One region of the Micromonospora sp. NPDC049366 genome, then DNA from elsewhere that is predicted to be linked to it. Evidence: riboswitches for the same ligand, from Rfam matches in the RefSeq annotation. Region 1 holds a riboswitch; each other region holds the start of a gene.
What was found. A riboswitch is a leader RNA that binds a small molecule or an ion and turns the genes downstream of it on or off. The one in region 1 is predicted to bind cyclic di-AMP.
Positions count from the first base shown of each region.

Region 2: it holds a riboswitch for cyclic di-AMP, as region 1 does, so the genes downstream of both, ACIBTV_RS07490 (coiled-coil domain-containing protein) here and ACIBTV_RS22315 (coiled-coil domain-containing protein) in region 1, are expected to answer to the same signal.
Region 3: it holds a riboswitch for cyclic di-AMP, as region 1 does, so the genes downstream of both, ACIBTV_RS13815 (C39 family peptidase) here and ACIBTV_RS22315 (coiled-coil domain-containing protein) in region 1, are expected to answer to the same signal.
Region 4: it holds a riboswitch for cyclic di-AMP, as region 1 does, so the genes downstream of both, ACIBTV_RS12400 (transglycosylase family protein) here and ACIBTV_RS22315 (coiled-coil domain-containing protein) in region 1, are expected to answer to the same signal.

Region 1 covers NZ_JBITMV010000016.1:26,386-34,055, reverse strand. The annotation lists gene ACIBTV_RS22340 (maleylpyruvate isomerase N-terminal domain-containing protein) at 25-663, shown strand; gene ACIBTV_RS22335 (hypothetical protein) at 890-1,294, opposite strand; gene ACIBTV_RS22330 (hypothetical protein) at 1,426-1,560, opposite strand; gene ACIBTV_RS22325 (STAS domain-containing protein) at 1,925-2,287, shown strand; gene ACIBTV_RS22320 (SRPBCC family protein) at 2,482-2,949, shown strand; gene ACIBTV_RS22315 (coiled-coil domain-containing protein) at 2,996-4,063, opposite strand; cyclic di-AMP (ydaO/yuaA leader) riboswitch at 4,068-4,199, opposite strand; gene ACIBTV_RS22310 (cation diffusion facilitator family transporter) at 4,353-5,270, opposite strand; gene ACIBTV_RS22305 (HelD family protein) at 5,375-7,492, opposite strand; gene ACIBTV_RS22300 (alpha/beta fold hydrolase) at 7,617-7,670, opposite strand, start outside.
Region 2 covers NZ_JBITMV010000003.1:320,253-327,922, reverse strand. The annotation lists gene ACIBTV_RS07520 (heavy metal translocating P-type ATPase) at 1-480, opposite strand, end outside; gene ACIBTV_RS07515 (hypothetical protein) at 492-1,463, opposite strand; gene ACIBTV_RS07510 (heavy-metal-associated domain-containing protein) at 1,484-1,693, opposite strand; gene ACIBTV_RS07505 (metal-sensitive transcriptional regulator) at 1,843-2,139, shown strand; gene ACIBTV_RS07500 (heavy metal translocating P-type ATPase) at 2,123-4,270, opposite strand; gene ACIBTV_RS07495 (YibE/F family protein) at 4,593-5,972, shown strand; cyclic di-AMP (ydaO/yuaA leader) riboswitch at 6,139-6,269, shown strand; gene ACIBTV_RS07490 (coiled-coil domain-containing protein) at 6,274-7,293, shown strand; gene ACIBTV_RS07485 (carbonic anhydrase) at 7,372-7,670, opposite strand, start outside.
Region 3 covers NZ_JBITMV010000008.1:127,943-135,612, reverse strand. The annotation lists gene pseI (pseudaminic acid synthase) at 1-749, opposite strand, end outside; gene ACIBTV_RS13835 (glycosyltransferase family 2 protein) at 886-2,034, opposite strand; gene ACIBTV_RS13830 (acyltransferase family protein) at 2,346-3,611, shown strand; gene ACIBTV_RS13825 (hypothetical protein) at 3,703-4,218, shown strand; gene ACIBTV_RS13820 (hypothetical protein) at 4,371-5,150, shown strand; cyclic di-AMP (ydaO/yuaA leader) riboswitch at 5,436-5,577, shown strand; gene ACIBTV_RS13815 (C39 family peptidase) at 5,806-6,651, shown strand; gene ACIBTV_RS13810 (hypothetical protein) at 6,639-7,223, opposite strand; gene ACIBTV_RS13805 (alpha/beta fold hydrolase) at 7,241-7,670, shown strand, end outside.
Region 4 covers NZ_JBITMV010000007.1:80,600-88,269, forward strand. The annotation lists gene ACIBTV_RS12385 (helix-turn-helix domain-containing protein) at 1-721, opposite strand, end outside; gene ACIBTV_RS12390 (DUF72 domain-containing protein) at 1,002-1,829, shown strand; gene ACIBTV_RS12395 (carboxylesterase family protein) at 1,985-3,391, shown strand; gene ACIBTV_RS12400 (transglycosylase family protein) at 3,458-4,090, opposite strand; cyclic di-AMP (ydaO/yuaA leader) riboswitch at 4,093-4,278, opposite strand; gene ACIBTV_RS12405 (TlpA family protein disulfide reductase) at 4,486-4,947, shown strand; gene ACIBTV_RS12410 (DUF4395 domain-containing protein) at 5,106-5,561, shown strand; gene ACIBTV_RS12415 (hypothetical protein) at 5,855-6,166, shown strand; gene ACIBTV_RS12420 (N-acetyltransferase) at 6,336-7,079, shown strand; gene ACIBTV_RS12425 (FUSC family protein) at 7,284-7,670, shown strand, end outside.

The DNA of each region.
Region 1 (7,670 bases):
GGTCCCACCCCAAGGAGGTACGACATGGGTCCGATCAGGACGGCCTATCTCACCGCCGCGCACTCGGCCGTACGACTGCTGGACGATCCCGCCGTCGCCGCCCGCTGGGACGCTCCCAGCGCGCTCGCCGAGTTCGGCGTCGCCGGGCTCGCCGGCCACCTCGCCTCGCAGGTGTTCCAGCTCCAGACGGTGCTCGCCGAGCCGGTCCCGGATGGTCAGCCGGTCGGGCTCCTCGACCACTACGTGCCCGCCCGCTGGATCGGCGCGAGCGTCGACGACGAGGTGAACGTGGGCATCCGCCGGGTCGGTGAGGCGATCGCGGCGGAGGGGTCGGCTGCGCTGGTCGCCCGTACGGCCGCGGCGGTCGACGAGCTGGCCCAGGTCCTCGCCGCCGAGCCTGCGGACCGGGTCGTGCACCTGGCCCGGGGTCCGTGGTCGCTGACCCTGGACGACTACCTGACCACCCGGCTCATGGAGATCGCGGTGCACTCGGACGACCTGGCGGTCAGCGTCGGCGTGCCGACCCCGGAGCTGCCGGCCGACGTGCTCGACCCGGTGCTGTCGCTGCTCGCCCGCCTGGCCGTACGCCGGCACGGCCAGCCGGCGGTGCTGCGCGCCCTGACCCGCGCCGAACGCGCCCCCGAAACCATCACCGCCTTCTGACCCACCCCCACCCCCACCCCCCTCTCCCGCCCGCCCACCCTCCCGCCCTCCCGCCCTCCCGCCCGCCCACCCTCCCGCCCACCCACCCTCCCGCCCACCCACCCGGCCCGGCCCGATGATCAAGAGGTTCGCGTCATCGTTGATCTCCAACGTGACGCGAACCTCTTGATCATCAGGGGGGCGGAGCGGGAGCGGGTGGGGGAGCGGGGAAGGGCGGGGGGAAGGGTCAGTCCTGGGAGATGGGGGAGTTGGGGCGGTCCACGTCGACGAACTCGATGTCGTCGACCGCGGTGTCCTCGCGGCTGCCCGCGGCGCGGGCAGCCGTGCCGGCGGCCCAGCCGATCGCGGCACCGACCAGCGCGGCGCTGACCAGCAGCGTCCAGGGCAGGGCCGGCCGTCGACCGGCGAGCGCCTCGAACGCCAGGGTGGCGCGGCGGCGGGCCTCGTCGGCGGCGGAGCCGACCAGGTCGCCGGCCTCGTCGCCCAGGCGGTGACCGCCGCGGCGCGCCGACCGGGCGGTGTCCCGCACGCTGTCCCCCGCGGAGCCGACGACGGACACCAGGTGCTGCCACGCCTGGTCGGCGGTCCGCTCGGGCCTGCTGCGGCGGTCCAGCAGGTGAGTTCCGAACATCGTGTTACCTCCTCGGGTGCCGAAGTCGACGGCCTCTTCGGACGTCGGCGTCTGTCCCGCACGTCACGGTCCGACCACCGGCCAGTGCCCCGAGCGTCACCGCCGCAAACCCGCCGCCCAGGCGGATGCTCTCAGTGCAGCACGACGACGGCCGCTCCGCGGGCGAAGTCGTCGTCATCGTCGTCGTCACCGCCGCCGAAACCACAGGCCAGTACGAGGGCGAGCAGGGCGCCGACACCGGCGAGCGTCGCGAGTCGCTTGATCATCGATGGTCCTCTCCGTAGCGGTGAGCTTCCGTGGCCGATGCTAGGCAGCGCGGGCAATTCCGCAGGTGCGGACGAGGGCCGGACCAGGGCCTTCAGGACTGCCCCGGCGGGAGGTTCCGGGACGGGACGTGCCGTTTCCGCCCGAGTGGCCGGCACCGGTTACCCTGGGGCGGCGACGCGTCGGTCCGACGGATCGTTGAACGAACAGACGAAATGAAAACTCCGGACAAGGGCGACAAATGGTGCCCTGATCCGCGAATTGCTCATCCCGAGGGGTGGCGACCGAGGCCGTTGGAGGAATACTCTCGGTCGCGGCCCGCGTACTGATGAGACGCCCGGAGAACGGGCGGGTGGAGGTGCTCGCGTGAGCCTGTCGATCGTGAAGTCGGTTCTGTCCGGTGGTGTGGTGGAGATCGCCCCGCGTGGCGAGATCGACGTCGACACCGCGTACGAGGTGCGCGAGGCGATTGCCGAGGTGCTCGCCAAGGGACATCCGACCCGCATCGAGCTCAACATGCGGCTCGTCACCTTCATCGACTCCGTGGGCATCAGCGCGATGGTCGCCGGGTTCCAGACCGCCGAGGTGAGCGGCGTCAAGCTGGTCGTCACCGAGCCCAGCCGGTTCGTGCACCGGCAGCTCTGGGTGACCGGCCTGCTCGGCCTCTTCGGCGCGCCCGAGCCCTACTACGCGGGCGCCCCCGCGCCCGAGGTGCTCCCCGGCGCCTGACGCCCCGCCGGTCCCGCTCCGGCCGGACCACGCAGGTCCGCGCCGGCCGTACAACCCCGTACCTCCACTGCCGACGCTGCGCGCCCCGGTGACCGGGACCCGACGTCCGGGCTCGGGTCGCCCACCGTCCGGGCGTTGCCAGCGCGCCGGCCGTACGCGACGATCGGGCGATCGACGGCGGTGAGGGAGACGGTGTGCTCAGGCGGGATTCCTTCAGCTACACCGTCCAGGCGCGCTGCGCCCGGGACGACGCGGTGGCACTGCTCAGTGACCTCGGCCGGCAGGGCGACCTGCATCCGCTGATCGTGCGCGTGCGGCAGGTGCCGCCGCGGCCGGGCGCGCGGGCCAGCTACGTCATCAACGACCGGCTGGCCGCCGGACCGGTGCGCTTCCGTACGACCTACCGGGCGGACGTGCTGGTGATCGCCGACGACGAGATCGTGACGGTGGCCCGGCAACGGCCGGCCACCACCGTGCGCAACCACACCCGGCTGCGCGAGGAGCCGGGTGGGCTGGTGCGGATCGACGTCGAGATCACCCTCACCGCCCCGGCGCCACTGTTCGGGTACGCCTTCCGGCAGGCCCGGGCGGCGCACCTGGCGCTGGCCGCCCGACTGGGCGCGCTGCTGGACCGCGACCCCGGCCCGGCCACCGCCGACTGACGCGCCGACGTCGGGTGGCCCACGACGGCCACCCGACGTCCCGCGATCAGTACACCGACAGGTGCACGTGGTTGGTGTGGTCGCTGGACGGGTCTCCGCCCGCCCCGCTGTACGACTTCCAGCCGCTGCTGGGCAGCCAGATCTGCCGGTACCAGATCACGTAGAGCACGGCGAGCCGGTCGGCGTTGCGGATGAAGTACGCCGCCAGGTTGTTGCCGTACGTCTTGTCGCCGCCGGTGGCGTCGCCGCCGAAGCCGTTCTTCTGGGCCGCGAAGTCGCAGGCGCGCCCCTTCGGATGCTCACCGGAGCCGCCGCTGCGGTGACAGGAGACGTAGCGTGTGAAGCCGGCCGCCTTGGCCTGGTTGAGCGCGTGAAGCATGCGCGGCGTGATGCAGCCGGTCGCCGGGGTGGGGTCGTTGACGCTGCACGACTCGGAGGGCCACGAGCCGTCGGAGTTGCGCGGGGCCGGCCTGGCCGTCGCCGACGAGGTGCCCCGGTTGGAGGTGTCGACGGTGGTGGCCGCGCGGTTGTTGGCGACGGTGAGGGCCCGTTCCGCCTGTTCCTTCCGCTTGGCCATCACCGCGACCTGCTTGCGCTGCTCGCGGATCTCACCGTCGAGCGCGGTGCGGGTGCGGGTCACCTCGTCGCGGGTCTCCAACAGGTCGCGCAGCACCCGGTCCTCGTTCGCGGCGACCGCGTCGAGGGCCGCGGCCCGGTCCATGAAGCCGTCGGGCGTGTTGCTGTTGAGCAGCGCCGACACGGCCCCCAGCCGGCCGGTGCGGTAGGCCACTCCGGCGATCTCGCCGACCTTCTGGCTGCGGTGGTCCAGCTCCGCCTCGGTGGTCTTGAGCTGGGCGGTGAGCTCACCCTGCCGCTTGACCGACCGGTCGAGGGCGGTCTTCGCGTCCAGGTAGCCCTTGCTGGCCGCTTCGAGTTGGGCGCGCAGGGCGGGCGTGCCGCCCTCCTCGTCCTGGCCCGGTGCGGCGAGCTGGCCGACCGGGGGAGCGGCGGTGGCGGCGGTGCCGGGGCTTGTCGCGACGCCCAGGGCGAGCGTGGCGACGATCAGGGCCGCCGTGCGGGCGGCGCGTCGTCGTACGGGTGCCACTACTGGCATGCACATGTCCTTCCGTCAGCCGCCGACCGGGTTAGCTGACGGGTTCGGGACGGAAGATCCCTACCGCTTGCGCGGATGCACCCCACGAACGTGGTTCCCCGGCTCGCCGCGTCGGGCGATTAGGCGACGGCCACCGCCGGCGCCGGTGGGCGCCACCTGCCGGAGGCCGGAGCCGAGACTACCGGTGCCACCGGGGTCCGTGCAGCAGATGTGACTGACGGTGTCGACGTGGCTACGGCAAATTCCGGCATAACTGGACAATACACACCCAGATTTAAGGTTGTGCTCATTACCACTCAACCGACCCGCAGGCCCCAGCAGCCGCACCGGGCTCGATCTGCAACGTGGCGTGCTCGATGTGGAAGTCCTCGTGCAGCGCGGTCCGCGCGGCGGCGAGCACCGTCCCCACGTCGGCCCCTGGGCACATCGTGAGGTGCGCCGAGGCCACCTCCATGCCCGAGGTGAGCGTCCAGACGTGCAGGTCGTGGACGCCGGCCACGCCGGGCACGGCGGCCAGCCGATCGTGCACGGCGGTCACCTGCAGGTGCTTCGGTGCGGCCTGGACCAGGATGCGGACCGCCGCGCGCCCGAGCCGCCAGGTGCGCGGCAGGATGAACACGCCGATCGCGACCGCGACGACCGGGTCCGCCCACCACCAGTCGGTCACCGCGATCAGCGCCGCCGCCCCGATCACGCCGAGCGAGCCGAGCAGGTCGCCGAGCACCTCCAGGTAGGCGCCCTGGAGGTTGATGCTCTCGCGCGCCCCCGGCCGTAGGAGGGCGAAGGCGACCACGTTGGCGAGCAGGCCCAGCGCGGCGACGACGAGCATCGGCCCGGCGAGCACCTCCGGTGGGTCGCCGAAGCGGCCGACCGCCTCGACCACCACGTAGACCGCGACGCCGGAGAGTAGGACCGCGTTGGCGAGGGCGGCCAGCACCTCGAGCCGGTAGAGCCCGAAGGTGCGCTGCGGGTCCCGGTTGGCGTGCCGGGTCGCGGTGATCGCGGCGAGGGCCATGCCGATGCCGAGCACGTCGGTGAACATGTGCCCGGCGTCGGAGAGCAGGGCCAGCGAGCCGGTGCGCAGCGCCGCCACCGCCTCGACCACCATGAGCCCGCTCAGCAGGGCGAAGGCCGCCCAGAGCCGGCTGCGGTGCTGCTGGGCGGCGTTCGCCACCGACCCGTGGTGGTGGTCATGACCTGCGCCCACGGACCCACCCTCCGACAACGCTCCCGACCGATCCAACTTATGCTCACATCGCTATGTGTGCAAGTGACGGGCCGTAATCACCCACCGGTGACGTCCCACCCCGGTCAGCCCGTCGGGTCGACCGTGGTGAGCCGCTGGGTGGCCCGGGACAGCGCCACATAGAGCGTCCGCACACCCGACCCGGGGTCGGCCCGGATCTCGCTCGGCGCGACCAGCACCACCCCGTCGTACTCCATACCCTTCGCCTCCAGGCTGGTCACCACCTGAAGCCGCGGCGCGCCGAGCGTGCCGAGCCAGCCGGCCACCTCGTCGCGCCGGGCAACCGGCGTGATCACCCCGACGGTGCCCTCGACCTCACCCAGCACCTCCGTGGCAGCCGCCACGGTGGCGCTCGGCAGCTCCGCCGACGGCACGACGAGTTCGACCGGGTCGACCCCGGTCGAGCGGACCGCGGTGGGAAGGCGCAGCTCCGGGTCGACCCGGCGGATCTCGGCGGCCGCGACCGCGAAGATCTCCGCCGAGTTGCGGTAGTTGGTGGTCAGGGTGAACTCGTGCCTCTTGCGGCGGCCCAGCGCCTGGTCCCGCGCCCGGGTCAGCTCCGTCGGGTCGCCCGTCCAGGCGGTCTGTGCCGGATCGCCCACCACGGTCCAGGACGCCAGCCGTCCCCGCCGGCCGATCATCCGCCACTGCATCGGCGAGACGTCCTGCGCCTCGTCGACCACGACGTGCGCGTACTCCCGGTAGTCCTCCGGCCGCTGCCGGGCCGCCTCGCGGGCGGCGCGCTGCCGGTCGGCGAACGTGGTCAGCTCCCGCACGCCACCGGCGAGCTGGAACGGGTCCCGCCGCGCCCGCGCCGGCTGCACCGGCTTGCCGAGCAGCGCGTCCAACTCGTCGAGGAGGGCGATGTCCGCGATGGTCAGCCCCTCGGTGTCCAGCGTCCGGTACGCGGCCTCCAGCAGCCGGATCTCTCGGCCGGAGAGGATGCCGCCGGCGTACCGGCGCAGGCGGTCCGGACGGGCCAGCCAGCCGAGCACGTGACGGGGGTGCAAGCGGGGCCACCAGGCCTTCAGGAACTCCCGGAACTCCGGCCGGTCGGCGATCTCGTCCTCGAAGGCGCGCTGCTCGGGCAGCCGGTCGATCCGCAGCCGGCGGGCCTGCGCCCAGAGCGCGGCGAAGACGCCGTCGAAGCCGGCCCGGCGTACCTCGTTGCGGCGGGCGCCCCGGGGCAGCGCCCGGTCCCGGATCCCGTCCAGTTCCCGGCGGTCCAGCCGGAGCAGCTGCCCCCGGTAGAGCAGGCGCAACTCCGCCGGACCGTCCGGCGCGGCGTCCCGGACCGCCCGCTCCAGCACCCGGCGCATCCGCAGCGACCCCTTCACGGCGGCCACGTCGGGCGGGTCGGTGCGGGTGGCGCTCATCCCCGGGAAGAGTGTCCCCAGCGAGCGCAGGGTGGCCGTGTCCTCGCCGAGCGAGGGGAGCACGGAGGCGATGTACTCGACGAAGACCGACGACGGCCCGACCACCAGGATGCCGCCGCCGGCGTACCGGCTGCGGTCGGAGTAGAGCAGAAACGCCGCGCGGTGCAGGGCCACCGCGGTCTTGCCGGTGCCGGGGCCGCCGGCGACGATCGTCACCCCGGAGCCGGGGGAGCGGATCGCCTCGTCCTGCTCCCGCTGGATCGTGGCCACGATGTCGCGCATGCCCCGCCCGGTGGCCCGCGACAGCGTGGCGAGCAGCGCGCCGTCGCCCACCACCGCCATGTCCGGCGGGGCGGCGCCCGGGTCGAGCAGATCGTCCTCGATGCGGGTGACCCGCTCACCCGTCGACTGGATCATCCGGCGTCGTACGACGCCCAGCGGCTGCGCCGGCGTGGCCCGGTAGAAGGCCGCGGCGGCCGGGGCCCGCCAGTCCACCACCATGCTGGCCGCGTTCTCGTCCCGGATGCCGAGCCGCCCGACGTGCAGCACCTGCCGGTCGCGCAGGTCCAGCCGTCCGAAGACCAGCCCCTCGTGCTCGGCGTCCAGCGCGTGTCGCCGCTGCGCGGCGTGGAAGACCGTCGCGTCGCGTTCGACCAGCGCCCCGAAGTTGCCGACCCGGGCGAGCCGGTAGCCGTCCCGCTCCGCGCGAACCGCGGACTCCCGCAGCTCGGCGAGCCGGGCGTACACCCGGTCGAGATGCCGCTGCTCGGCGGCCATCTCCTGCTCCAGGGTGGTCTGGTCGGTCAACGCGCGCTCCTGATCCCCGTCGGCGCGGGCGCCGCGGAGTTCGCGGGCCGTGCGCCGGGCCAACCGAACGAGGGTACGGCCCCGGTCAGCCGCGCGGCGCCCGAGGTACGTCGGGAAGGCCTGGTCAGGCCGGGGCCCGGTCGGCCGCCGGCGGCGTCCCCGGGGTGGACCCGGCCGG
Region 2 (7,670 bases), on a different contig from region 1:
CGCGCCGTGCCGCAGGTTGATCAGCGCGGCCCGGTGGAACGGCAGGCCGCCCCAGACGACGACCGGGGCGGCCAGGGCCAGCGACAGCCACTGCCAGTAGTCGAACTGCCACGCCGGCACCATGGCCAGCAGGATCACCGGCACGCTCAGCGCCACGGACACCCACAGCCGCGTACGCAGCCCGCGCAGCTCGTCCACCGGCGCGGCCGGGGCGGGTGCGCCGGCCGGGCCGGGCGGGGGCGGCAACTCGGCCGTGTAGCCGGTCTTCTGCACGGTGGCGATCAGGTCGTCGGGCGTGACGTCGTCGGCGTACCGGACGGTGGCCTTCTCGGTCGCGTAGTTGACCGTGGCCGTCACGCCCTCCATCCGGTTCAACTTCTTCTCGATGCGGGCGGCGCAGGAGGCGCAGGTCATCCCGGAGATGGCGAGCTCGATCTGGTTCGGCGCGGTCGGCAGCGGCGTGCTGCTGGTGGTGGTCATCGAGGGTCCCGTCAGTCGTGCCCGTGGCCCGGCTCGCCGTGCTCGGCGGCGCCGGTCGGGGCGGGTGCGTTCGGGGTCGGCGCGGGGCTGCCCGTCGGGGCGGTGGCGGCGTCGGCCAGCACGGTGAACTCCGCCGTGCGCACCACGCCACCGTGCTTGAAGTCGAGGTAGAGCCGGTAGGCGCCGGCGGACGGCACCTCGGCGCGGAACGTCACCGCGGGGCCGGGCGGCGTCCGCCCGTCGCCGGGCGCGCCGTCCGGGTGCACGTGCAGGTACGCGAGGTCGCCCTGGCGCAGGGCCACCAGGTGGCCGTACGCGCCGAGGTAGGGCTCCAGGTCGGTGACCGGCGCGCCGTCGCGGCTGACAGTCAGCGTGAGCTGGGCGGTGCGGCCGGGCTGCGGGCTGCCCGCCAGGGTGACGGTGTAGCCGTCGACCGTGGTGCTGGTGGCGGGCGGTGGCAGCGGCCGGTCGGTGAGCGCACCGGGCACGGTGACGTCGACACCGAGCGTCAGCGGCTCGCCGCCGGTGGGGGTGAAGTCGGCGAAGGCCCGCCACACGCCGGGCCCGCCGAACGGGGCGGCCACCCGCCAGGTGCCGTCCGGATCCTGCTCGGGGTGCACGTGTCGGAAGCCGGAGAGGTCCCGGCGCGCCACGATGAGGTGCATGCGCCTGTCGTGTGCCACGTCGTACGCGGTGACAGGGCCGCCGTCGGGGCCGGCGATCCGGAAGGCGAACTCGCCGGATGGGGCGGTCACCGGCACGAGCGTGTAGCCCCGGTCGGAGACGAGCAGGCCACCGGGGAGGCGCCCGGAGGCGCCCGCCTCGGTGCCGTGCCCGGTGTCACCGTGCCCGGCCATGGTGTCGTCGTGGCGGGATTCGGCGGCGGGGGTGACGGGGCCGGCCACCTGACCGACCCCGTAGGCCGCGCCGAACACCGCCGCGAGCCCGAGCGCGAACCCGCTCAGCTTCATCGCGGTGTTCATCCTGGCGGCTCCGATCCCGATCAGGCGTCGACGAGTTCGTAGCCGGCCTCGTCGACGGCCGCCCGCACGGACGCGACGTCCAGCGGGGTCTCGCTGTCGACGGTGACCTGCCCGCTCGACAGCTCGACCCGCACGTCCCGGACGCCCGGGATCGCGCCGACCTCGGCGCTGACCGCGCTCACGCAGTGTCCGCAGGTCATGCCCTGCACCTGGTATGTCGTGGTGACCATCCGACCGCTCCTTCCGCCGCCTCGAACAATACCCCCCAGGGGTAATACGAGGACGGACTCCCGCCCCCGAGGCTTACCTGTACCGGGTGGGGGTATCCGGCACGATAGGACCGTACCATACCCCCGGGGGGTAGGCTATCCTTGTCCGCATGACCGCACCCACGCCCATCCGCGGATACACCGCCAGCAAGGATCAGCTGCTCGCGCGGCTCCGCCGCGTGGAGGGACAGGTCCGCGGCGTCGAGAAGATGGTCGACGAGGACCGCTACTGCATCGACGTGCTCACCCAGATCTCCGCGATCCAGGCCGCCCTGGACAAGGTCGCGCTCGGCCTGCTCGACGGACACGCCCGGCACTGTATGCACGAGGGCGCCGCCGAGGGCCGCGCCGACGAGATGGCCACCGAGATGATGGCCGCCGTCGGCCGCCTCATGAAGCGCGGCTGACCTCAGCGGCCGGCTCCAGGCGCACCCGCCGCAGCAGCTGCGCGTTCAGCGCGACCACGATGGTCGACGCGGACATCAGCACCGCCGCGACCGGAGGGCTCAGGGTCACACCCACCGGGGCGAGCACCCCGGCCGCCAGCGGCAGCGCGACCACGTTGTAACCCGCGGCCCAGCCGAGGTTCTGAAGCATCTTCCGGTACGACGCCCGGGAGAGCCGCACCACCGCGGCGACCCCCCGCGGGTCCGACGAGGCGAGCACCACCCCGGCCGACTCGATCGCCACGTCCGTGCCGGCGCCGATGGCGATGCCCACGTCGGCCCGGGCCAGCGCCGGGGCGTCGTTCACACCGTCGCCGACCATCGCCACCGTCAGCCCGCGCCGACGCAGCGCGGTGACCCGCCCGTCCTTCTCCTCCGGCAGCACCTCGGCGAAGACCTCGTCGCCGGGGCGGAAGCCGAGGTCGGCGGCGACCGCGTCGGCCACGGCCCGGGAGTCGCCGGTGATCATCGCGATCGTACGCACGCCCTGGTCACGCAGCTCGGCGATCGCCTGGCGCGCCTCCGGGCGCACCTCGTCGCTCAACGCGAGCGCGCCCAGCACGGTCGCCGGTAGCCGGACCAGGTACAGCACTCCGGCGCCCCGGGCGCTCCACCGGTCGACCGCCGGGGTCAGCTCGTCGGGAGGACGCGCCGCCAACTCGCGCAGCAGAGCGGGACCACCCACCGCGTACTCCGTACCGTCGACGGTCGCCTGCACGCCGCGGCCCGGCAGCGACCGGAAACCGCTCGCCCGCGCGGCGCCGCCCGGCCCCGCCGCCGCCACGACGGCCCGGGCCAGCGGGTGTTCGCTGTCGGACTCCACACCGGCGGTCAGCCGCAGCAGCTCGTCCCGGTCGACGCCGGACGCCGGGGCCAGCTCGGTGACCACGTGCCCGCCCCGGGTCAACGTCCCGGTCTTGTCGAACAGGACGGCGTCGACGGTCCGCATCCGCTCAAGCGCCAGCCGGTCCTTCACCAGGATCCCGGAGCGCCCGGCGAGCGCCGTGCTCAGCGCGATCACCAGGGGGATGGCCAGCCCGAGTGCGTGCGGGCAGGCGATGACCAGGACCGTCACGGCACGGACCACCGCCTCGTCGACCCGGCCGAGCAGCGTCCAGACCAGCACCGTGGCCACGGCGGTGCCCGTGGCCACGTAGAAGAGCGCGGCCGCGAACCGGTCGGCGAGCAGCTGGGCGCGCCCGCTGGACCGTTGCGCCTCGGCGACCATCCGCTGGATGCCGGCGAGCGTCGTGCCCGAACCCACCGCCTCGACCCGGACCCGGAGCGCGGAGTCGGTGGCCACGGTGCCGGCGACGACCCGGTCCCCGGCCGACCGGGGCACCGGACGGGACTCCCCGGTGATCATCGATTCGTCGAGCTCGGCCGCGCCGTCGGTCACCCGGCCGTCGGCGGGCACCCGGCCGCCCGGGCGGACCAGCACCACGTCCCCGATCCGCAGTTCGGCAACCGGGACCGGCTCCGGCCGACCATCCCCGCCGACCCGCTCGGCCCGGTCGGGCAGGAGCGCGGCGAGCGCCGCCAACGCCCCCCGGGCCTGCCCGATCGCCCGCATCTCCTGCCAGTGACCGAGGAGCATGATGGTGACCAGCGCGGCCAACTCCCACCAGAAGTCCAGGTCGAAGGCGCCGATGCCGGTGGCCAGCGATGCCACGTACGCGACGGTGATCGCCATCGTGACCAGCAGCATCATGCCGGGCGTGCGGTCGCGCAGCTCGCGGAGCGCGCCGGCCAGGAACGGCCAGCCACCCCACCAGAACACCACCGACCCGAGCACCGGACCGACCCAGGACCGGCCGGGGAACGCCAGCTCGTAGCCGAACCAGGCCATCACCATGTGGCTGGTGACCACGACCGGCACGGTGAGCACCAGGCAGAGCCAGAACCGCCGCCGGAACATCTCCGGGTCGTGCCCGGCGTGCCGGTCGTGCCCGCGATGCCCGCCGCCGTGCCCGGGTTCGCCGCCGTCCTCCCCGCCGTGCCCGCGACCGCCACCGCGCCCCTCGTGGCCGGAGCGGCCCGAGTGGTCGGGGTGGCCGAGCGGTGGGTCGGGGTCGTGCGGGTGCATGGACATGACTCCACCATGCCCGCCGGCGGTGCCCGGGGGGTGCCGTCCCGCCGACGCGACCCTCCGACACCGAGCGCAGGACAGGCATCGGCGCGCGAGCCTGGTTAGCATTCCGAACGATGGCTCTCCCGACTCGGCACCGCCCGGCCCGGCCCTACCGCCGGTTGCCGTCCGCCCCCGGCGGCCGGCCGGGCAACCCGGTCACGGTCCGCGATCACTCCGCCATCACAGGTCACCGCCCCGCGCCGGCCCGGACGATCGTCCGGCGCCGCTGAACCGATCGCCCCGCCGGTACGTACCCCGCCCCGGATTCGTTGGGAGACTCGCATTGGGTGCCGACCACAGCCGTCCCGCACCGTCCACCCCGCCGCGGGTGCGACGGATCCTCGTCGCGACGGTGGTCCCGCTCGTCCTCGCCACGGTGGTCGCCGCACTGCTGCTCTGGCCGTGGAACGCGCCGGAGCCGGCGGACGGCTCCGACGTGCCGAGGTACCACGGCACGGTCACCCGGGTCGTCTCGGAGCCGTGTCCGCCCGCCCCGCCCACCCCGGAGGGCACACCGGGGACGGGCTCACCCGGCGTGTGCGGCACGGTCGGGGTGAAGGTGGAGGACGGCCCGGCGGCGGGTCGACAGGTGGAGGCCCCGATCCCGGACGGCCCGGGCGCGCCGACCGTGGCGGTCGGCGACGAGATCATCCTGGTCGAGCTGACCGACCCGGCCGACCCGTCGGCGAGCAGCTGGAACATCGCCGAGCACCAGCGCGGCAAGCCGCTGCTGTGGCTGGCCGTCGTCTTCGCCGCCGCGATCGTCGCCTTCGGGCGGTGGCGGGGCGTGGCCGCGCTCGCCGGCCTGGCCGCGAGCTTCGCCATCCTGCTCGGCTTCGTGCTCCCCGGCATCAGCGCCGGCAGCCCGCCCCTGCTGGTCGCGGTGGTCGGCGCCGCGCTGATCATGTTCGTGGTGCTGTACCTGACGCACGGGGTCACGGCCCAGACCTCGGTGGCGGTGCTCGGCACGCTGGGCAGCTTGGTGCTGACCGGAGTGCTCGGCACCATCGCCACCGCGGCCACCCACCTGACCGGCTTCGGCAGCGAGGACGCCACCACCCTGTCAATGTTCCAGGCCGACGTCGACCTGCACGGCCTCCTGCTCGCCGGCATCATCATCGGCTCACTGGGCGTGCTCGACGACGTCACCGTCACCCAGGCGGCCACGGTCACCGAGTTGGCGCACGCCAACCCGGGGCTGTCCCGGCTCCAGCTGTACCGCGCGGCGACCCGGGTCGGCCGCGCGCACATCGCGTCGACGGTGAACACGATCGTGCTGGCGTACGCCGGCGCCTCGCTGCCGCTGCTGCTCCTGCTGACCGCCGACTCACGCGGGGCGGCCCAGATCCTCACCAGCGAGTTCCTGGCCCAGGAGATCGTACGCAGCGCGGTCGCCACGCTCGGCCTGATCGCCGCCGTCCCGCTGACCACCGCACTGGCGGCCCTGGTGACCACGGCCGGTCGTCACGGCGCGGCGGACCGTGACGCGGGCCCGCCCGCACCGACGCCACCACCTCCGGCCGCCCGGCCGGCACCGGACCGGGCCGAGGCGCTGGAGGCACTGAGCGCCGGCCGGCACGGCCGGACGCTCGACCCGGACCCACCCCTCGCCGCCCGCCCGGGGCGGCCCGAACCGGACAGGAGAACGGACAGCGCATGGTGACACTCCGCAGCGTGACGGCGCGGGTGGGGCGAGCTGACGACCCGGTCACTGATCACACAGCGCAATGCCGAAATGACGCTTTTAGTCGGCATCCGGACGTAGATCCCCCGGAGGACTCTCGGGTAACCTCGCTGCCGGTCACCGATGAAGGCGCGCAGCGGCGCGTGCGGTGCCACCGCCCAATCGCCACCCGGCGAACCGGGAACCCAGGTACCCGGGGTGAATCCGCGCGAGCGGTAGGGGCCACTTCCGCCCCGAACCCGTCAGCTAACCCGGTCGGCGGTCGACGGAAGGGAACACTGTGACGGCACCCCTACGCCGCTGGTTGACGCCTGTGGCGGCCGTGTTGGCCGCGTTGGCCGTGCTCGCCGGGCCCCTCCCGGCATCGGCCGCGCCGAACCCCTCCACCCCCTCGGGGCACGAGGAGGACGCCGAGCCCAAGCTCCTCACCGACGTGATCGAGCAGACCAACCGGAACTACACGGCGGCCAAGGCGAAGCTGGAGAAGTCCAAGACGCGCCAGGCGGAGCTGGCCCTCGAGGTGAAGCGCGCCCAGGACGAGCTGGACGCGCTGGCCCCGCAGGTCAGCGAGATCGCCGCTCAGTCCTACCGGACCGGGCGCATCGGCGCGATGGCCATGCTCCTGGAGAGCAACAGCCCCGACTCCTTCGTGCAGCGGGCCACCGGGCTGGACGAGCTCAACCTGGTCAACTCCCAGAAGTTGGCCGAGGTCAACGCGGTGAAGAGGCGCGCTGAGCTGGCCAAGCTCGCCATCGACGCGGAGGTCGGCGAGCAGCAGAAGCAGACCGCCATCATGGCCAAGCAGAAGCGCGACGCGGACAAGGCGCTGGCCCTGGTCGGCGGGAAGGGCTTCACCGGTGGCCTGGTCTCGGCCACCTCACCCGTCGCCCGGGTCGCCCCCGGCCGGGACGCGGACGGTGACTGGAAGCCCGAGTCCTGCAGCGAGAACGACCCGACGACCTCGGGGTGCATCACCCCGCGCACGCTCCACGCGTACAAGGAGGTCAAGCGAGCCGGCTTCAACCGGTTCGTCGGCTGCTACCGCTCCGGTGGGCCGTGGGAGCACCCGAAGGGCCGGGCCTGTGACTGGTCGTTGCAGAAGAGCGGCTTCGCGCCGTGGCACAACGACGACACCCGCATGTACGGCAACAACCTCGCCGCGTTCCTGATTCGCAACGCCGACCGACTCGGCATCTACTACGTGATCTGGAACAGGCAGATCTGGTTCCCGGCGACCGGCTGGAAGTCGTACAGCGGACCGTCGAACCACACCGACCACGTACACATGTCGCTGCTGTAGCGACGACAGGTGGCATGCGAAGGGGCCGCTCCGCGCGTCGCGGGGCGGCCCCTTCGTCGTACGTCCAGGAGGGCCGGGTCAGGCGGCGGCGCGTGCCGTGCCGGCCGGCACGGAGGCGACCTCGCGTACCTCGCCGGCCGCCAGCCGGTAGGACATGCCGACCACCGCGCACCGCCCGGCGGCCACCTCGGCGGCGAGCACCGGCGAGTTGCCGAGCAGGGCCTCGACGGTCTGCGCGATGTGGATGTCGACGATGCCGTTGATGTCGTCCACCCCGGCGGCCGCGGCCCGGCGCAGGCTGGGCACGACGGCGTCGACCACGGCTGCCAGGTGCCCCGGCGGCGTCGAGTCGGTGGCGACCGAGTCCCGGGCGGCCT
Region 3 (7,670 bases), on a different contig from region 1:
ACACCCCCGTCGGCGCGGTCCAGCGTCACGTGCTTCTCGATGAAGCAGGCGCCGAGCGCCACCGAGGCGACCGGCACGCCGATGCCGGGGGTGTGGTCGGAGAGCCCGACCGGCACGCCGAACGCGTCGGCGAGCACCGGGATGCGGCGCAGGTTGCTGTCCTGCGGCGGCGCCGGGTAGGACGCCGTGCACGCGAGCAGGATGATCCCGCCGGCGCCGCCCTCGCGCGCGGTCCGCACCGCGGCGTCGATCTCCGCCATGGTGGCCATCCCGGTCGAGATCACCATGGGCTTGCCGGTGCTCGCGACCAGCCGGATCAGCGGCAGGTCGACCAGCTCCGAAGAGGCGATCTTGTACGCCGGCGCGTCCAGCGACTCCAGCAGCTCCACCGCGGTGGCGTCGAAGGGGGAGGAGAAGACGGTCAGGCCGTGCCGCCGCGCCCGCTCGAAGATCGGGGCGTGGAACTCGTACGGGGTGTGCGCCTTCTCGTAGAGCCGGTAGAGGTTCTGCCCGCCCCACAGCTCGTGCCCGCTGGAGATGCGGAAGGCGGGGGTGTCGACGTCGATCGTGATCGTGTCCGGCCGGTACGTCTGGAGCTTCAGCGCGTGCGCGCCGCTGGCCGCCACCGCGTCGACGATGGCCAGCGCCCGGTCCAGGTCACCGTTGTGGTTGCCGGACATCTCGGCGACCACGAAGGGTCGCTCCCCGGCACCGACCGCGTGCGGTCCGATCTTCAGTGTCGCCGTCATACCGACCTCTGCTCAGTTGCCTCCGCACCACGGTGCGGTCCTACCGTCGTCGTCCACCGTTCGCGGGGACGACCTGGAAAACCAGGGCGCCGGGAGCCGACCCGGCTCCCGGCGGGGATGCTGCCACGGGGTGCGGTCACGAGACGCCGCGGCCCACCAGCACGTCGTCGCGGAGCGACCGGACCGCCGCGTCGTCGCCCGCCGCTCGGCCGGACGCGCCGTCGTCGGCCGACGTGCTCGCCGAATCACCGCCGGAACCGGGGTGCCGCAGCCGCCCGGCCACCCGGTGCGCCTGGCGCAGCGCCGCGTACGCCCGGTAGTCGTTGCGCCCGACCAGCCGGTGCTTCAGACCGGCCACCCCGCCCGGCATCGGGTAGCCGCCGGGGGGCAGGTAGCGGCGGTAGTGCTCCGCCACCCGCGCGAAGAAGGGGCGGCGCAGGTGCGGGTGGAGCCGGTCGTCGTTGCCCACCACCACCAGGTAGTGGTTCACCATCAGCTGGAACAGCTCGGCCTGCAGCCCCTCGTCCGGATGCCGGCGCCGCACCCACTCCATCAGCCGCTCGTACTGGTCGAAGGCGTCGAAGTGCCGGCCGCTGCGGGTGGAGGTGATGGCGCCCTTCCGGCCCTGCCGGTAGAGGTAGCAGACCTGGTCCAGCACCGAGATCTTCTCCGCGCCGATCAGCAGTGGGTGGCTGAACGGGATGTCCTCGTACCAGCCGGGGAAGAAGCGCAGCTCCAACTCGTCCATGAACGCCCGGCGTACCACCTTGTTCCAGGCGGTGTGCTGCACCCGCAGCAGGTGCGGCGCGTCGGCGAGGCGGACCACCCCGGGGGTGTCGCGCAGCAGATGACTGCTCGCGTCCACCTCACGCCGTCCGTCCTCGTGGACGCGGAGGTGGTCCAGCATCAGGACGTCCGGTTCGTGCTGACGCAGCCGGTCCAGCACGGTGGCGATGGTGCCCGGCGGGAGCCAGTCGTCGCTGTCGACGAACCAGACGTAGCGCCCGGTCGCCTCGTCGAGGCCGGCGTTGCGGGCCAGCCCGAGGCCCACGTTCGTGGTCAGGTGGACCGTCCGGATCCCGGCCCGGCCATTGGCGTACGACCGCAGCATCTCCCCGCACCGGTCCGGGGAGGCGTCGTCCACCGCGATGATCTCGACCGCGTCGGCCTCACCCGCCGGGATGTCCGCCCGGATCGACTCGAGGCACTGATAGAGGTACGCCTCGACGCCGTACACGGGCACGACGATGCTGAGCAGCGGCGGCGGGGACGGCTCGTTGACCACGCCGCCACCTTCGACTCCCGGGGTGGCCGGCCCTGGAACCTGACGTGTCCGGCGATGGTGGAGTCCCTGAACTCCCCAGGAGCGTCGGGTTAACGGCGGGCGCTTCCGCCTTCCACACCCTGAGCGACCGGCCGGTTCCGTTCCGCCATTCGCGCCGATACCGCCGGTCGGACCGCCCTGGTGCCGGTCCGTGGCCTGGCGGGTAGATTGCCCCGATGCGGTCGTGTCCGGGCCGCGCTCGGCACCGCGCGGTGCGTGACCCCCCGGGGAGGAGATCTGGTGTGGCGAACGGTGACTCCGGGGAGCCCGGCATGACGAGCGCGCCCACCGTCACGCCGGACGCCCCACCGGCGCCCGCCGCCAACCGCCTGCCCTCGCTGACCGGGCTGCGCTGGATCGCCGCCCTGCTGGTCTTCGGCTTCCACGCCGCCACCATGCGGATCGTCATCGAGCCTGACCACCAGGCCGTGGTGAACTGGCTGTTCACCCTGGGCCTGAGCGGGGTGCAGTTCTTCTTCATCCTCAGCGGGTTCGTCCTGGTGTGGTCCGCCCGCGCGAGCGACACTCCGCTGCGGTTCTGGCGGCGACGCGTCGCCAAGATCTGGCCGAACCACGTGCTGCTGTGGGCGCTCGCGCTGCTCGCCGCGTTCTGGTTCGCCGACCCGGTCCGGCTCGACATCGCGATCGAGAACCTCTTCCTGCTCCAGGCGTGGGATCCCCGGCCCGGCCACTTCTACAGCATCAACACGGTGAGCTGGTCGCTGTCCTGCGAGTTCTTCTTCTATCTCTGTCTGCCGCTGGCACTGCCGCTGATCCGCCGGGCTCGCCCCTGGGCGCTGTGGGCCGTCGTGGTCGCGGTGCCGCTGCTGATCCTGGCCCTCTGGCCGGCGCAGCTGCTGGTGCCGGAGGAGAGCCGGTGGTGGTTCACGCAGGTCTTTCCGCCGATCCGGTCGCTGGAGTTCTGGATGGGGGTGGCCGCCGCCGAGCTGATGCGGCGCGGCCGGTGGCGGGGGCCGAAGCTCCCCGTCGCCAGCGCGGTCTTCGTGGTGACCTGGGTGGTCGCCGCCGAGTGGATCCGCGCCGAGCTGTGGGCGGCGCTGCTGTCGGCGGCGTACCTCCTGGTCATCACCGCGGCGGCGGACGCCGACGTGCGCGGGCTGCGCTCTCCGTGGCGGTCCCGTCCGATGGTGTGGCTCGGCGAGGTGTCGTTCGCCTTCTACCTGGTGCACGTCCTGGTGATGATGACCGTGCTGCGGCTGACCGGCGACTGGGGCACCGGCCTGCCCGGCTGGTGGGGGCTCACCGCGGTGTTCGGGTTCCTGCTGCTCAACCTGGTGCTGGCCGGGCTCGTGCACCGCTGGGTCGAGACGCCCATGATGCGGCTGCTCGGACCACGCCGGGCCCGCGCGACCGCCGCCCGCCCCGGGAACCCCGCCGCGCCGGTGACCGTCGCTCCATCGGGCCGGTCCGAGCCGGCGGCCACCGGGCCGGAGGCGCCCGCCGCGCCCCGCGTCCCGCGGCCCCGGCGCGCCGTCGACCACAGCGACGACCAGCCGGCGTACGTGGATTCCCGCTGACGCCGTCCACCCTGGTCACACCGCCCGGCGCGGCGCGCCGACACGCCCGGCATCGAGTGCGACCGGGCGTTGCCGGCGGTAGCGTTGTCGGATGCTTCCCGTCGCGTTCACCTGTCCCCTGTGGTGGGTGGCGCGATGGGCCGGCCGTCTGTTGGCCAGCCTCGCGGTCGTCGGCGCGCTGACCGTCGGCGCCGGCTCGCCGTCCGGCGCCCTGGCGGCGTCCGGCACCGCGTTCCCGGCCGCGCCGGCCGTCGCCGACGGGCAGGGAAGCCACGCCCCGGTCGACCCGGCCGCGCACCGCGCCGCCGACACCCGGCCCCGCGGCGTCGGCGGCACCACCGTCACCGGGGTCGCCACTCTCACCGGGGTCGCCGCGCTCACCGGGGCCGACACCGTCGCCAGGGCCGTCACCGTCCGCACCAGGGTCACCGCCGACGACGGAGCCACCCCGGTCGCGGCCGGCGCCGCCCCGCACCCGGCCGCCGTCGACCGCACCGGCGTCCGGCCCCCGTCAATGGCGACGGCCGGCATCCCGGCCGCCGAGCCCCGCAGGCCGACGAGCACCGGCCCGGCCCCCTCGGCGCCCCGCGCCCCGCCCGGGGCCTGAGCCCGACGGCGGGCGTCGATCCCGCCGATCCCGCCACCCCGCGTCCCCGCCGGCCCCGCCCCGGGGCGCCGCCCCGGTCACCCGTGGCCCGCGCCACCGCCCCCGGCGCCCCGCGCGCCCCCCATCGCAGCCGTTCCTCCCGAGGTGCCGACATGGAGAAGACCGTCCTCTACCAGTTCCTCGTCCAGGTCCCGCTCGCCGTCGCCATCTGGTCGGTCCTGCTGGTGCTGGCCCTGACCGTGCTCACCGTGCTGGTCGCCCGCCCGGAGCGGGACCGCGCCGACGGTGACGCCGCCGCTCCCGCCACCCCGACGGCCCGTGAGCTGGCCGAGGCCGAGGCCGCCGACCTGCGCCGGTACGCCGAGGAGGTGGCCGTCGCCGCGGCCGGCGCGGCGCAGACGGCCCGCCGGCGGCGGGCGGAGTGGCTGGCCGCCCACCGCGACCTGGAACGGGCCTGGGCCGCGTACGACGAGGCGGAGACGGCCGCGCGTCGGTTCGCGGGCACGGGTGCGCTGCCCCCGCCGCGGACGCCCCGGACGCCGGCCGAGTACGCGGCCCGGGAGCGGCACCTGCACCGCGCGGCCACGGCGGCGCACTGGCGCGGCGAGTTGACCCTGCGTCAGCTCGGCGAGGTGTTCGGGCACCGCAACGGGTGGGATCCCCGGCTGCACCCGGTCGAGCAGGAGGTGCGGCTGGCGCGGGTGGTGCGAGACAGTCGACACGCCGACTACCGGCTGGCCGAGGAGCGGGAGCGGGCCGGATGGCGGGACGCCGAGCTGGCCGCCGAGGCCGCCCGGACGCTCGCCGCCGAGGCGTACGCCGCCGCGGCCCGGCTCCGGCCGCTGCGGGCGCCGGCGGCCCGGCCGGCCACGGTCGCCGCGGCGACCCGTCCGGTGCCGGCGCGCCGCTGGCGGCCCGCCCGGGTCGGGTGACACCGGGGTTGTTCCGTGAGCCCGGTCACAGTCGGCCGGAAACGGTCAGCGGGAATGATCGGGAACGATTTCCGGGCGTTGTGGAGCGCCTTTCCGGCCGGCTGTCCCGTTGTCGCCCGACGGCGCCTCCCACGCCCCGCGTCCCATTGAGTCACGCCAGTGTCCGTACGCCTGGAAAAAATTTCCATGATCAGTGTTTACGCAGGTCAGGCAGGGTTGGCAGGGTGAGTACCGCTTAGTAGTGTCGGCCCGTCCGGTGCGGTAACCGATCGCAAGAGGCGACGCCGCGCCGACCCGCCTAATCGGCAGTTCCGAGCCGGGGACCCACACGCACGTCCGGGGTGAATCCGCGAGCCACGGCCCGCGGTAGGGCGATCTTCCCGCCCGAATCCGTCAGCTAACCCGGTAGGCGGCGTCGGAAGGAGCTCCATCCTCGTGCAGCACCAGCCCACCCCTCGTTCCTCCCCGCACCTCCACGGCACCGCGGTACCCGCCCTCGCCCGTCCCGTCGTGGCGAGCTGACCCGGCACCCGCGTCTCCCGCCCGGCCTACCGGGCGATCCCCTGAGCGGTCCACCAGTCGCGGACGACGTCCGCGCGGTGACGCCTGCCCGCCCACCGGCGTGGGCGTGGTAGGGCCGCTCTCCCCCGAGCCCGTGGAGGAACACGTGAAGCACACCCTGAAGCGTCAGCTCCGTCGACTGGCGACGCAGCGCCCATACCAGATCACCGGCGCCGCCGCGGCCCTCGTGCTGGCGTCCACCGCCGGCGTGCTGGCCAGCGGCATCGATGACGCGCCCAGCGGCCAGCCGGCCTCCGCCGCGGTGGCCGAGCTGCGCAGCGACGCGACCGTCGCCTCGCGCAGCCAGGACCGGACCGCGGAGCCCACCACCGCCGCGCCCGAGACCAGCGCTCCCTCGGCGTCGAGCGCGTCCCCGGCCGCCCCGAAGGCCGCGAACCCCGACCTGACCCGCAAGCCGACACCGCCGAAGCCCCCGAAGAGCAAGGTGCTCGACTACGACTACCAGGCGCAGACGACGTACTACTACTGCGGCCCGGCGGCGACCCGCAACGCCCTCAGCGCCAGCGGCATCGAACGGAACCAGGACGACCTGGCCGCGCAGCTCGGCACCACCGAGATGGGCACCAACTCCGCCCAGGACACGACCCGGGTGCTGAACGCGGTGGTCAAGGGCAGCCCGTACCGGACCCGGATGTTCGACGGCGCCCCGAGCCCGGCCCAGATGGACCAGCTCCAGGCCGACGTGGTCAAGGCCATCACCGACGGCCGTGGCGTGGTCGCCAACATCGTCGGCGACGCGGTGGACACCGACGGCGGCTGGCACTCCTTCTCCGGTGGTCACTACATCGCCGTGGTCGGCTACCGGGACGAGGGCCGCACCGTGAAGATCGCCGACTCGGCGAACCCGGCGGTGCCCTCGTACTGGATCAGCACGATCGACCTGGCGAACTGGATGGCCACCCGCGGCTACTCCGCCTGACCCGATCCGACACCCGGGCGCCGGCCCCCTCCTTCGAGGGGACCGGCGCCCGTGGCCTTTGCCGGCCGCCCGGTTCGTGAGTAGGTGACGAAGCCGTACAGCGCCAGGTGGTTGGACTTCGTGCCGGTCACCGTGTGGTCGATGGCGGACGGCCGCACCGTGCCCCTGATGAACAGATATTCGATCTTGCTGGATCCGCTCGTCGCCTTCGCCCCGTAGCCGGTCATCCCGAAGCCGCCCAACGTGGACGACGGGATGCCGGTGCGGTTGGCGTCGATCCCCACGAACGCCACGGTCGCGCCGTAGGTGTCGGCCGGGTAGCCGAACTCGGCCGACAGCTGGTCGGCGTACGCCTCGGCCTGGCCGGTGCCGCGCACCTGCTGCACGATCAGGATGTCCGGCGGCGCCACCCCGGCCGTGCCCTTCGCGCCGTTGTCGTCCACCAGCATCGAGGTGAGGTGGCGCCGGACGGCTTCCGGCCGCCGCCCAGCGCCGAACTCTACAGTGACCGTCGTCGCTGTGTTGCCCCGCCGATCGTCCGCCGGCCGACCGATCGTGCGACGGTCGTCCACCGTGGCAGACTGCGCCCATGGTCGATGACTCCGGTGGGCGGTCGGTCCTCCTGCTGCTGCACGGCATGGGCGCGAGCGGTGACGTCTGGCTGCCGTGGGCCCCGCTGCTCGAAGAACGCTGGCCGGGCCGCTGGCTCGCTCCGGATCTCGCCGGGCACGGCGCCTCTCCGCCGCTGCCGGCATACTCGTTCGCCGGTCTGGCCGAGCGGGTCGCGGCGGGTCTCGGCTCCGGCGGGCGTGCGGCGGCGGGCCTCGGTTCCGGCGAGCGACTCGTGGTGCTGGGCCACTCCCTGGGCGGGGTGGTCGGGCTGGCCCTGGCGGCGCGGGCCGGCGGTCTGCCGGTGGCCGCGGTCATCGGCCTCGGGATCAAGGCGGTGTGGTCACCCGCCGAGCTGGCGAAGGCGGCCGAGCTGGCCGAACGGCCGGTCACCTGGTTCGCCACCCGCG
Region 4 (7,670 bases), on a different contig from region 1:
TCGCCCGGTCCCACACCTCGGTGAAGAGCGCCACGAGCACCTCCACCCAGGTCTCGCCCCGCACCATCAGCGCCCACGGCTCGGCGCTCTCGGTGCGGCCCGGGAACGAGAGCAGGGCGATCCGCCGGTCGGCGACGGCCAGCTTGCCGGGCACGTTCACCGCGACCCGCGCCTGCTCGCCGGCCGCCAGGAACCGCCCGATGTGGGCGGACGCGCCGGGCCGCTCCAGGGCGCGCCGGTCGTACACCACGCGGAAGCCCACCCCCCGGCCCAGCAGCTCCAGCTCGGTCGGATTGTCGTTCATATCGGCCGCGTACGGCGGGCACTCGAAGCCGAGCACCTCCTCCTGGGCGCCGCGCAGGAACTGGTCGAACGCCTGCATGATCGCGGGAACCCCGACCACCATCTGCACGCCGTGGTCCACCGGGTCGGCCGCACGCCGCCGCCGCAACCACTCCCCCAGGCCGGTGCGCGCCTCCTCCAGCTCGCGGACGCGCTGGGTCAGCAGCGAGTCGATGGCCAGGTCGGGCGGTGCGGCCTCGGCGCGGCCGGCGACCAGGCGGACCAGCCCGAACCGGGCGAGCCCGGCCAGCGACTCCTCGACCTCGCCGGCACCGAGCGTCAGCCGTTCGGCGAGCTCGGCGGCGGTGCCCGGTCGGCCCCCGACCAGTTCCAGGTAGACCTTCTCCTGCGGCTTCGTCAGCCCGAACGCGCCCAGCACGTCGCCCCCCGCATCCCCCTACGGCCGCTTACCTGGGCCGACCGACCTGATCTTGAAGCGCTCCCAGCAGCGCGTCAAGCATCCGCGCACCCGTCGAACGGCGGGGAGCCGCCGCGGCCGTCCCCCGCCGTCGCCCGCTACGGTGTCCGCTGCGGCCGACGTGCCGGACCAGCCCGGCGACGACGACCCCCGAACGGACGACGGCCCCGGGCGACCGACGACGGCCCGGGACGACCGCGCGGACGGGAGGGGCGAGATGCGGCTGCACGTGGGATGCGCGATGTGGACCCACCGGGCGTGGCCGGGTCGCCTGCTGGCCCACCCGCTGCCCGCGCACGAACGCCTGCGGCACTACGCGGCCTGGTGCACCGCGGTCGAGGGGAACACCACGTTCTACGCGACCCCGTCCCGGGACACCGTCGCGTCCTGGGCGGCGCAGACCGACCCGGACTTCCGGTTCGTCCTCAAGCTGCCCAAGGCCGTCACGCACGAGCGCCGGCTCAGCGACGCCGCCGAGCCCCTGCACGCCTTCCTCGACGCGATCGAACCCCTCGGGCCACGGGCCCACGCCCTCTGGCTGCAACTGCCCGGCTCGTTCGCCCCGGCCGACGTGCCCGTGCTCGCCGGCTTCCTCCGCAGGCTCCCCGCCGCCCACCGGTACGCCGTCGAGGTCCGCCATCCCGCCTTCTTCACCGACGCCACCGCGGCCCGGCTGCTCGAAGAGGCCCTGGCCACCGTCGACGCCGAGTGGATCCCCTTCGACACCACCGCGTTCTTCCGCACCCCACCGACCAGCGACGCCGAACGGGACGCCTGGACCAAGAAGCCCCGCATGCCGCTGCGCACCCGGGCCCGCACCGACCGACCGATCGTCCGCTACCTCGGGCGCGACGCCACCGCCGAGACGGTCGAGGGCTGGCAGCACTGGATCGACGTGGTGGCCGGGTGGCTGCGGGAGGGCCGGTCGCCGACCGTCTTCGTGCACACCCCCGACAACGCCGAGGCGCCCGTGCTCGCCCGCCGCTTCCACGACGAGGTCCGCGACCGCGTACCCGGTCTGCTTCCGCTGCCCGAGCCGATCCCCGTCGGGCCGCTGACCCTCTTCTGACCGAAGGGCCCGATGGCGTACGTCTCGTCGGCGCGACGCCGCTGGTCGGGCGTCCCCGGCCGGCGCTACCGTGGCCCGGCCCCGTCTGCCCGGCGGGGCCGTCACCGCCCCCGGTCGGGCGACGGTGGCGGTGCCGACGGAAGGCAGGGTCGCCCGTGACGTCCGGGTCGTTCACTCAGGACGGCGTCGCCGTCGAGGGCGCTGCGCCCGCCCCGGAGCCCGTCGACGGGACGGACGTCCTGGTCACCGTGCGCGGGGGCACACTGCGCGGCGAGCGCGCGGACGGGCTGACCATCCTGCGGGGCGTGCGCTACGCGACCGCGGACCGCTTCGCCCCGCCGGTGCCCGAGCGACCCTGGTCCGGCGTACGCGACGCGCGCCGGCACGGCGGCGTCAGCCCGCAGCCGCCCACCCGCTCGACGGCGACGGGCGGCCGGTCCGAGGTGGGGGTCGAGTCGGAGGACTGCCTCAACCTGACCATCGTCACCCCGGCGGCCGACGCCCGACACCGACCGGTGGTGGTCTGGCTGCACGGTGGGTCGTACCGCTCCGGCGCCGGCTCCTGGGACCGGTACCGCACCGACCGGCTCGCCCGTGAGGGCGACGTGGTCGTGGTGAGCGTGACCTACCGGCTCGGCGCGCTCGGCTACCTGTACGCCCCGGGCGTCTCCCCCGGCAACCTCGGGCTGCGCGATCAGATCGAGGCGCTGCGCTGGGTCCGCGACAACGCCGCCCATCTCGGCGGCGACCCGGAGAACGTGACCGTGATCGGGCAGTCGTCCGGCGCCCACTCGCTCGCCTGCCTGCTGGGCGTGGCGCAGGCCCGGTCGCTGTTCCGCCGGGCCGTGCTGCAGAGCCCCCCGCTCGGCCTGGGGCTCGGCGACCCGACCACGGCCGGTCGGGTGGCCCAGCGGTTCCTCGCGCGGCTCGACCGGGACCCGCACGACGCGTCGCCGGCCGAGATCGTCACCGCCCAGCGGGCCGCCGAAAAGGACCTCGCCGCGCGACTCGGGTTCGGGCTGGTCCCGGCGTACGGGCCGGTCGCCGGCGTGGACCCGCTGCCCGACCTGCGCGGCTGGCAGGAGGCGACCCGCTCCGGCGCGGACGGGCTGGAGGTGGTGCTGGGCACCACCCGCCGGGAGATCGCGTACTTCCTGGCGGACGGGCCGCTGTCACGGCGCGTACCGCTGCTCGGGCGGGCCGTCGAGGAGGGGCTGATCGGAGCGGCGACGCGCCGCGTGTTCCGCCGCCCCACCCTGCGCTTCGCCCAGCGGTTGGCGGCGGCCGGGGCGCGGGTGTTCGCCTACCGGATCGACGAGTCGGGCTCCACCTCGGCGCACCGGGCCTGCCACTGCAGCGACCTGCCGATGCTCTTCGGTGACGAGGCGGCCTGGGATGGCGCGCCGATGCTCGCGGGGCGGACCTGGGCGGAGGTGACCGATCGCGGTGCGCCGCTGCGTGCGGCCTGGCTGGCCTTCGTGGCCGACGGCGCGCAGGCGCTGGCCGGCCGGGGCTGGGCGCCGTACGCGGGCCGCGGCGGCCACGTCCACTCCTTCGGATAGCCGCGACACGACGGTGGCCCCGGCCCGTTGGCGAACCAGCGGGCCGGGGCCACCGTCAGCGGTCGGTCAGAGGCTGAGCCGCTGACCCGGGAAGATCAGGCCCGGGTCGGCGCCCACGACCTTGCGGTTGCGCTCGTAGAGCGCCTCCCAGCCGCCGGCCACGCGGTGCGCGGCGGCGATCTCGGACAGCGTGTCGCCGGGCTTCACCACGTACGCCCCACCGGTGGCCGGGGTGGTGGTACGCCGGTCGCCGGTCGACCGCTCCGACCGGGTCTTCGACGTGGCGGTCGACTTCGACGTGGACTTCGACGTCGTGCTCTTCGGCTTCGTGGTGGAGCCGGCCTTCCTGCCGCAGGTCGGCCAGGCGCCGATGCCCTGACCGTCGAGGACCTTCTCGGCGACCGCGATCTGCTCGCCACGGGTGGCCAGGTCGGCGCGGGCGGCGTACCGGGTGCCGCCGTAGCCCTTCCAGGTGCTCTGCGAGAACTGGAGCCCGCCGTAGTAGCCGTTGCCGGTGTTGATGTGCCAGTTGCCGCCGGACTCGCACTGGGCGATGGCGTCCCAGTTGACCGCCGCCTGTGCGGGGGCCGCGGCGCCGAAGAGGGCGACGGCGCCGGTGACCGCCCCGGCGGCCAGGGTGCCGACGGCGACCCGGCGGGTGGTCACGGCTCGGTGTCGTGCGTGATACGCAGATGCCATGGTGATACGTCCTCCACGCCGGCGAGGTGAGCTGTCGGGTTCGGGCTGAGGTGCCCGGCCGCGTGTGGCGGCTTCACCCCGAGGCGCCCCGAGCGTCCTGCGCTGGGCACCGAGGAACGGTGGGTCCCCCGCTCCCGCCTGGCTGACGAATGCCGACGACCGGCGGCGGGATTTGGCGTTACCGGTCTCGGTGTCCGCGTTCGCGAACTCGATCGACGTTAGGCACGGTCGGCGTCGATCGCCCAGTTCGTGTGAACCTCTTCACCGGTCCACGCGGGACGGTCGCGCCTGCGGTTGCGGATTCCCGGCGATCCGCTATGGGGAGCGCGACGCGGTGGCGCACGTCACCCCGGCGGCCCGGATCCGTTGCCGCAGCCCTGTGGCAGGCTGGCCCCGTGGCGCAATCTCCGCTGACCGGCGTGCTGGTGGTCGTGGGTGTCCTCACGCTCGCCACCGCGTTCGGTTGGTGGCGGCGCCGACGCGACGGCCGGCTGCGCGTCGTCGCGGCGGCGACCCACCCCGCGCACCCGGCGGACGAGACCGCCGCCGTGCTCGCCGCGCTCGGCGTACGCCCCGGAGGCGTCACCCTGGTCCAGTTCTCCTCCGCGGTCTGCGCGCCCTGCCGCGCGACCCGACGGATCCTCGACGACGTCGAGCGCCACGTCGACGGCGTACGCCTGCTGGAGGTCGACGTCGAACACCACCTCGACGCCGTTCGGGCGCTCGACGTGTGGCGTACGCCCACGGTGCTGGTGGTGGACGCCGACGGGCGGGTCGTCCGACGCGCGTCCGGCGTGCCCGTCCGGGACGAGCTGGTCGCCACGGTCCGGCCGCTGCTCGCCGGGGCGCCGCGGTGAGGGGCGTGTGGCTGACCCGCCGCCGGATCGTGGACCACGGCCGGACGGCGACGAGTCTGTGTCGCGCGGTCCGTTCCGCCTGACGACCCGCCCGCCGCCTCTCCCCTCTCCCCGGTCACCCCCGCCTTCCGCGGGTCCCGCCGAAACGGACGTCCGCCATGCTGCTCGACCCTCGCGCGCCGCGCTTCGCCGCCGCCGTCACCACCGTCGTCCTCGCCGTCGCCCTGATCACGGCGTCCGCCCCGCTGCTGCTGGCCCAGGCGGCCGTCTTCGCGGTGACCGCCGCCAGACCCCGCCTCGGCCCGTACGGCCAGCTCTACCGCGCGCTCGTGGCGCCGCGCCTCGCTCCGCCGACCGAGCTGGAGCCGGTCGCGCCGGTGCGGTTCGCGCAGCTCGTCGGGCTGGCCTGCACCGTGGTGGCGGCGATCGGCCTGCTCGCCGGCGTGCCGGCGCTCGGTCTGACCGCGACCGGCGTCGCGCTGGCGGCCGCGTTCCTCAACGCCGCGTTCGACCTCTGCCTCGGCTGCGAGGCCTACCTGGCGCTGCGGCGGTTGACCGGCCGACCGATCTCGGCCCGGGTGCCCGCCCCGTCCTCCTGGCCGTCCCGCCCCTGATCCTCCGCCGTCGGCGGCGTCGCCCGTGCTGGGGCCTGGGCCAACGGGCACTCGCCCCGGCCGATGGCAACGCGCCGGAGCTGTCCTGTCACGTGCCGTGACCACACGTCCCCGTGCCGGCCATGGTTTGGTGACGCCTGCGACACGTCGACGAACGGCGTGCGGGTTGGCCGCCGGCCTCGGCGAGAATCCGGGTACGGGCAAGACAGCCCAGGGCCGCCGCGCCACCGATGTTTACCGGGGGGTCGCACGGGTGAAGGTACGGCGGCACCGTATCCGAGGGGGAATCCACCATGTCCGAAACAGGCCACGTCGACGGCAGCACCGACCGTCCCGACGGGGTGACCGATCCGCTGCTGTGGAAGCTCGCCCTGGGGGTGGCCGACGCGCACGAGCCCGACGGCGAGGGCGGGTGCCGCAACCTGCTGTGCGCCGGCGAGGCGTGGCCCTGCACGCCGTGGAACAACGCCCAGCTGGCGCTGCGGCAGGCGCAGGTCACCGAGCCGGTGCGGCCGACGTCCGCCGGCTGGTCGGCCAGCGTGGTGCCGGCGGCCCGGCGAGGCATGCCGACCCGCGACGTGGAGAACACCGCCTCCGCGGCGTGAGGCCGCACCGGGGCGGGCCACGGATCGCGCGGCGACGTCGGAGCTGAACGGCGACCGCGCGTACGGGTCACGCCCCGGTCGGCTCGGCGGCTCGGCGGCTCGGCGGCTCGGCGGCTCGGCGGGCGAATATGACGTGCGGGCCGCGGCCGCGCCCTCTAGCGTTCCGGCCGTGACCCTCGACATCATGTCCCTGGCGGACCGCCCCGACCTCCGGCCGCTGCTCGACGAGGACTTCGAGGGGGCCTGGCCGCCGTTCATGCTCTGGGACCCGATGGGTTCGGTCTACTACAGCGTCGCGCACGACCTGTACCCGGAGTTCGTCTTCGCGGCCGTCGACTCCGACGAGCCCGGGCGCGCGGTGGCTCGCGCGTACGCGGCCCCGTTCCGGTGGGCCGAGGGCGAGCTGCCCGACGGCGGCTGGGACCGGGTGATCCAGCGGGCGACCATCGACCGGCTCACCGGGGCCGCCCCGACCATCGTGTCGGCGTTGGAGATCTGCGTCCGCCCGCACCGGCGCGGCACCGGGCTGTCCGCGCTGATGCTCGACGCGATGCGTCAGGCGGTCGCGAAGCAGGGCTACGACACCCTCGTCGCCCCGGTGCGCCCCAGCGGCAAGCACCTCCAGCCGGACCTGCCGATGACCGAGTACGCCGCCCAGGTCCGCCCCGACGGCCTGCCGGTCGACCCCTGGCTGCGGGTGCACGTCCGCGCGGGCGGGCGCATCGAACGCGTCGCTCCCCGGTCCATGGTCGTCACCGGCACCCTCGCCGACTGGCGCGGCTGGACGGGTCTGCCGTTCGACACCAGCGGCCCGGTGCACGTGCCCGGCGCCCTGGTGCCGGTGCAGGTCGACGTCGTTCACGACCACGCCGTCTACGTCGAGCCCAACGTGTGGGTCCGGCACCGGCTCTGACCGGACCGGCCGCCGCCGAACCCTGAGGCCGTCCGGCCGGGAGCCTGTCCGGCTCCAGACCGGCACCGAGCCCATCCGGCTGTGCGGCCGGCTGGGCTGTGCGGCCGGTCGTCTTGCCGGCGAAGCGCGCCCGGGCCGGCATGTTCCCGGGAACAATGGAGGACCGGGGATGAGAGCCGCGCACGAGAGACCCGGGGGCCGAGCGTGCTCGCAACCAGCCTGGCGTGGCTACGCCGCCGCGACCCCGGACACGTCGCGCTGCGGCGTGCCGTCCGGCTGACCCTCGTCGCGTCCACCGTCTTCTACGCCGGCCGGTACGCCCTGCACAGCGTCAACCTCGCCACGTACGGACTCTTCGGCGCGGTCGCCGCCGGGGCGTTCGCCCAGCTACCCGGATCGGCGCGGGAGCGGGCCGGCAGCCTGCTCGCGGCGATGCCGGTGGCCTGGGCGCTGGTCGCCACCGGCACCGCGCTGGCCGGGAACACCTGGGCGGCGGCCGGCGGGATGCTCGTCATCGGCTTCGCCGTGGCCTTCGCCGGGGTGGGTGGACCCCGTCTGGTCGGCCTGGCCACCGCGCTCCAACTCTTCTAC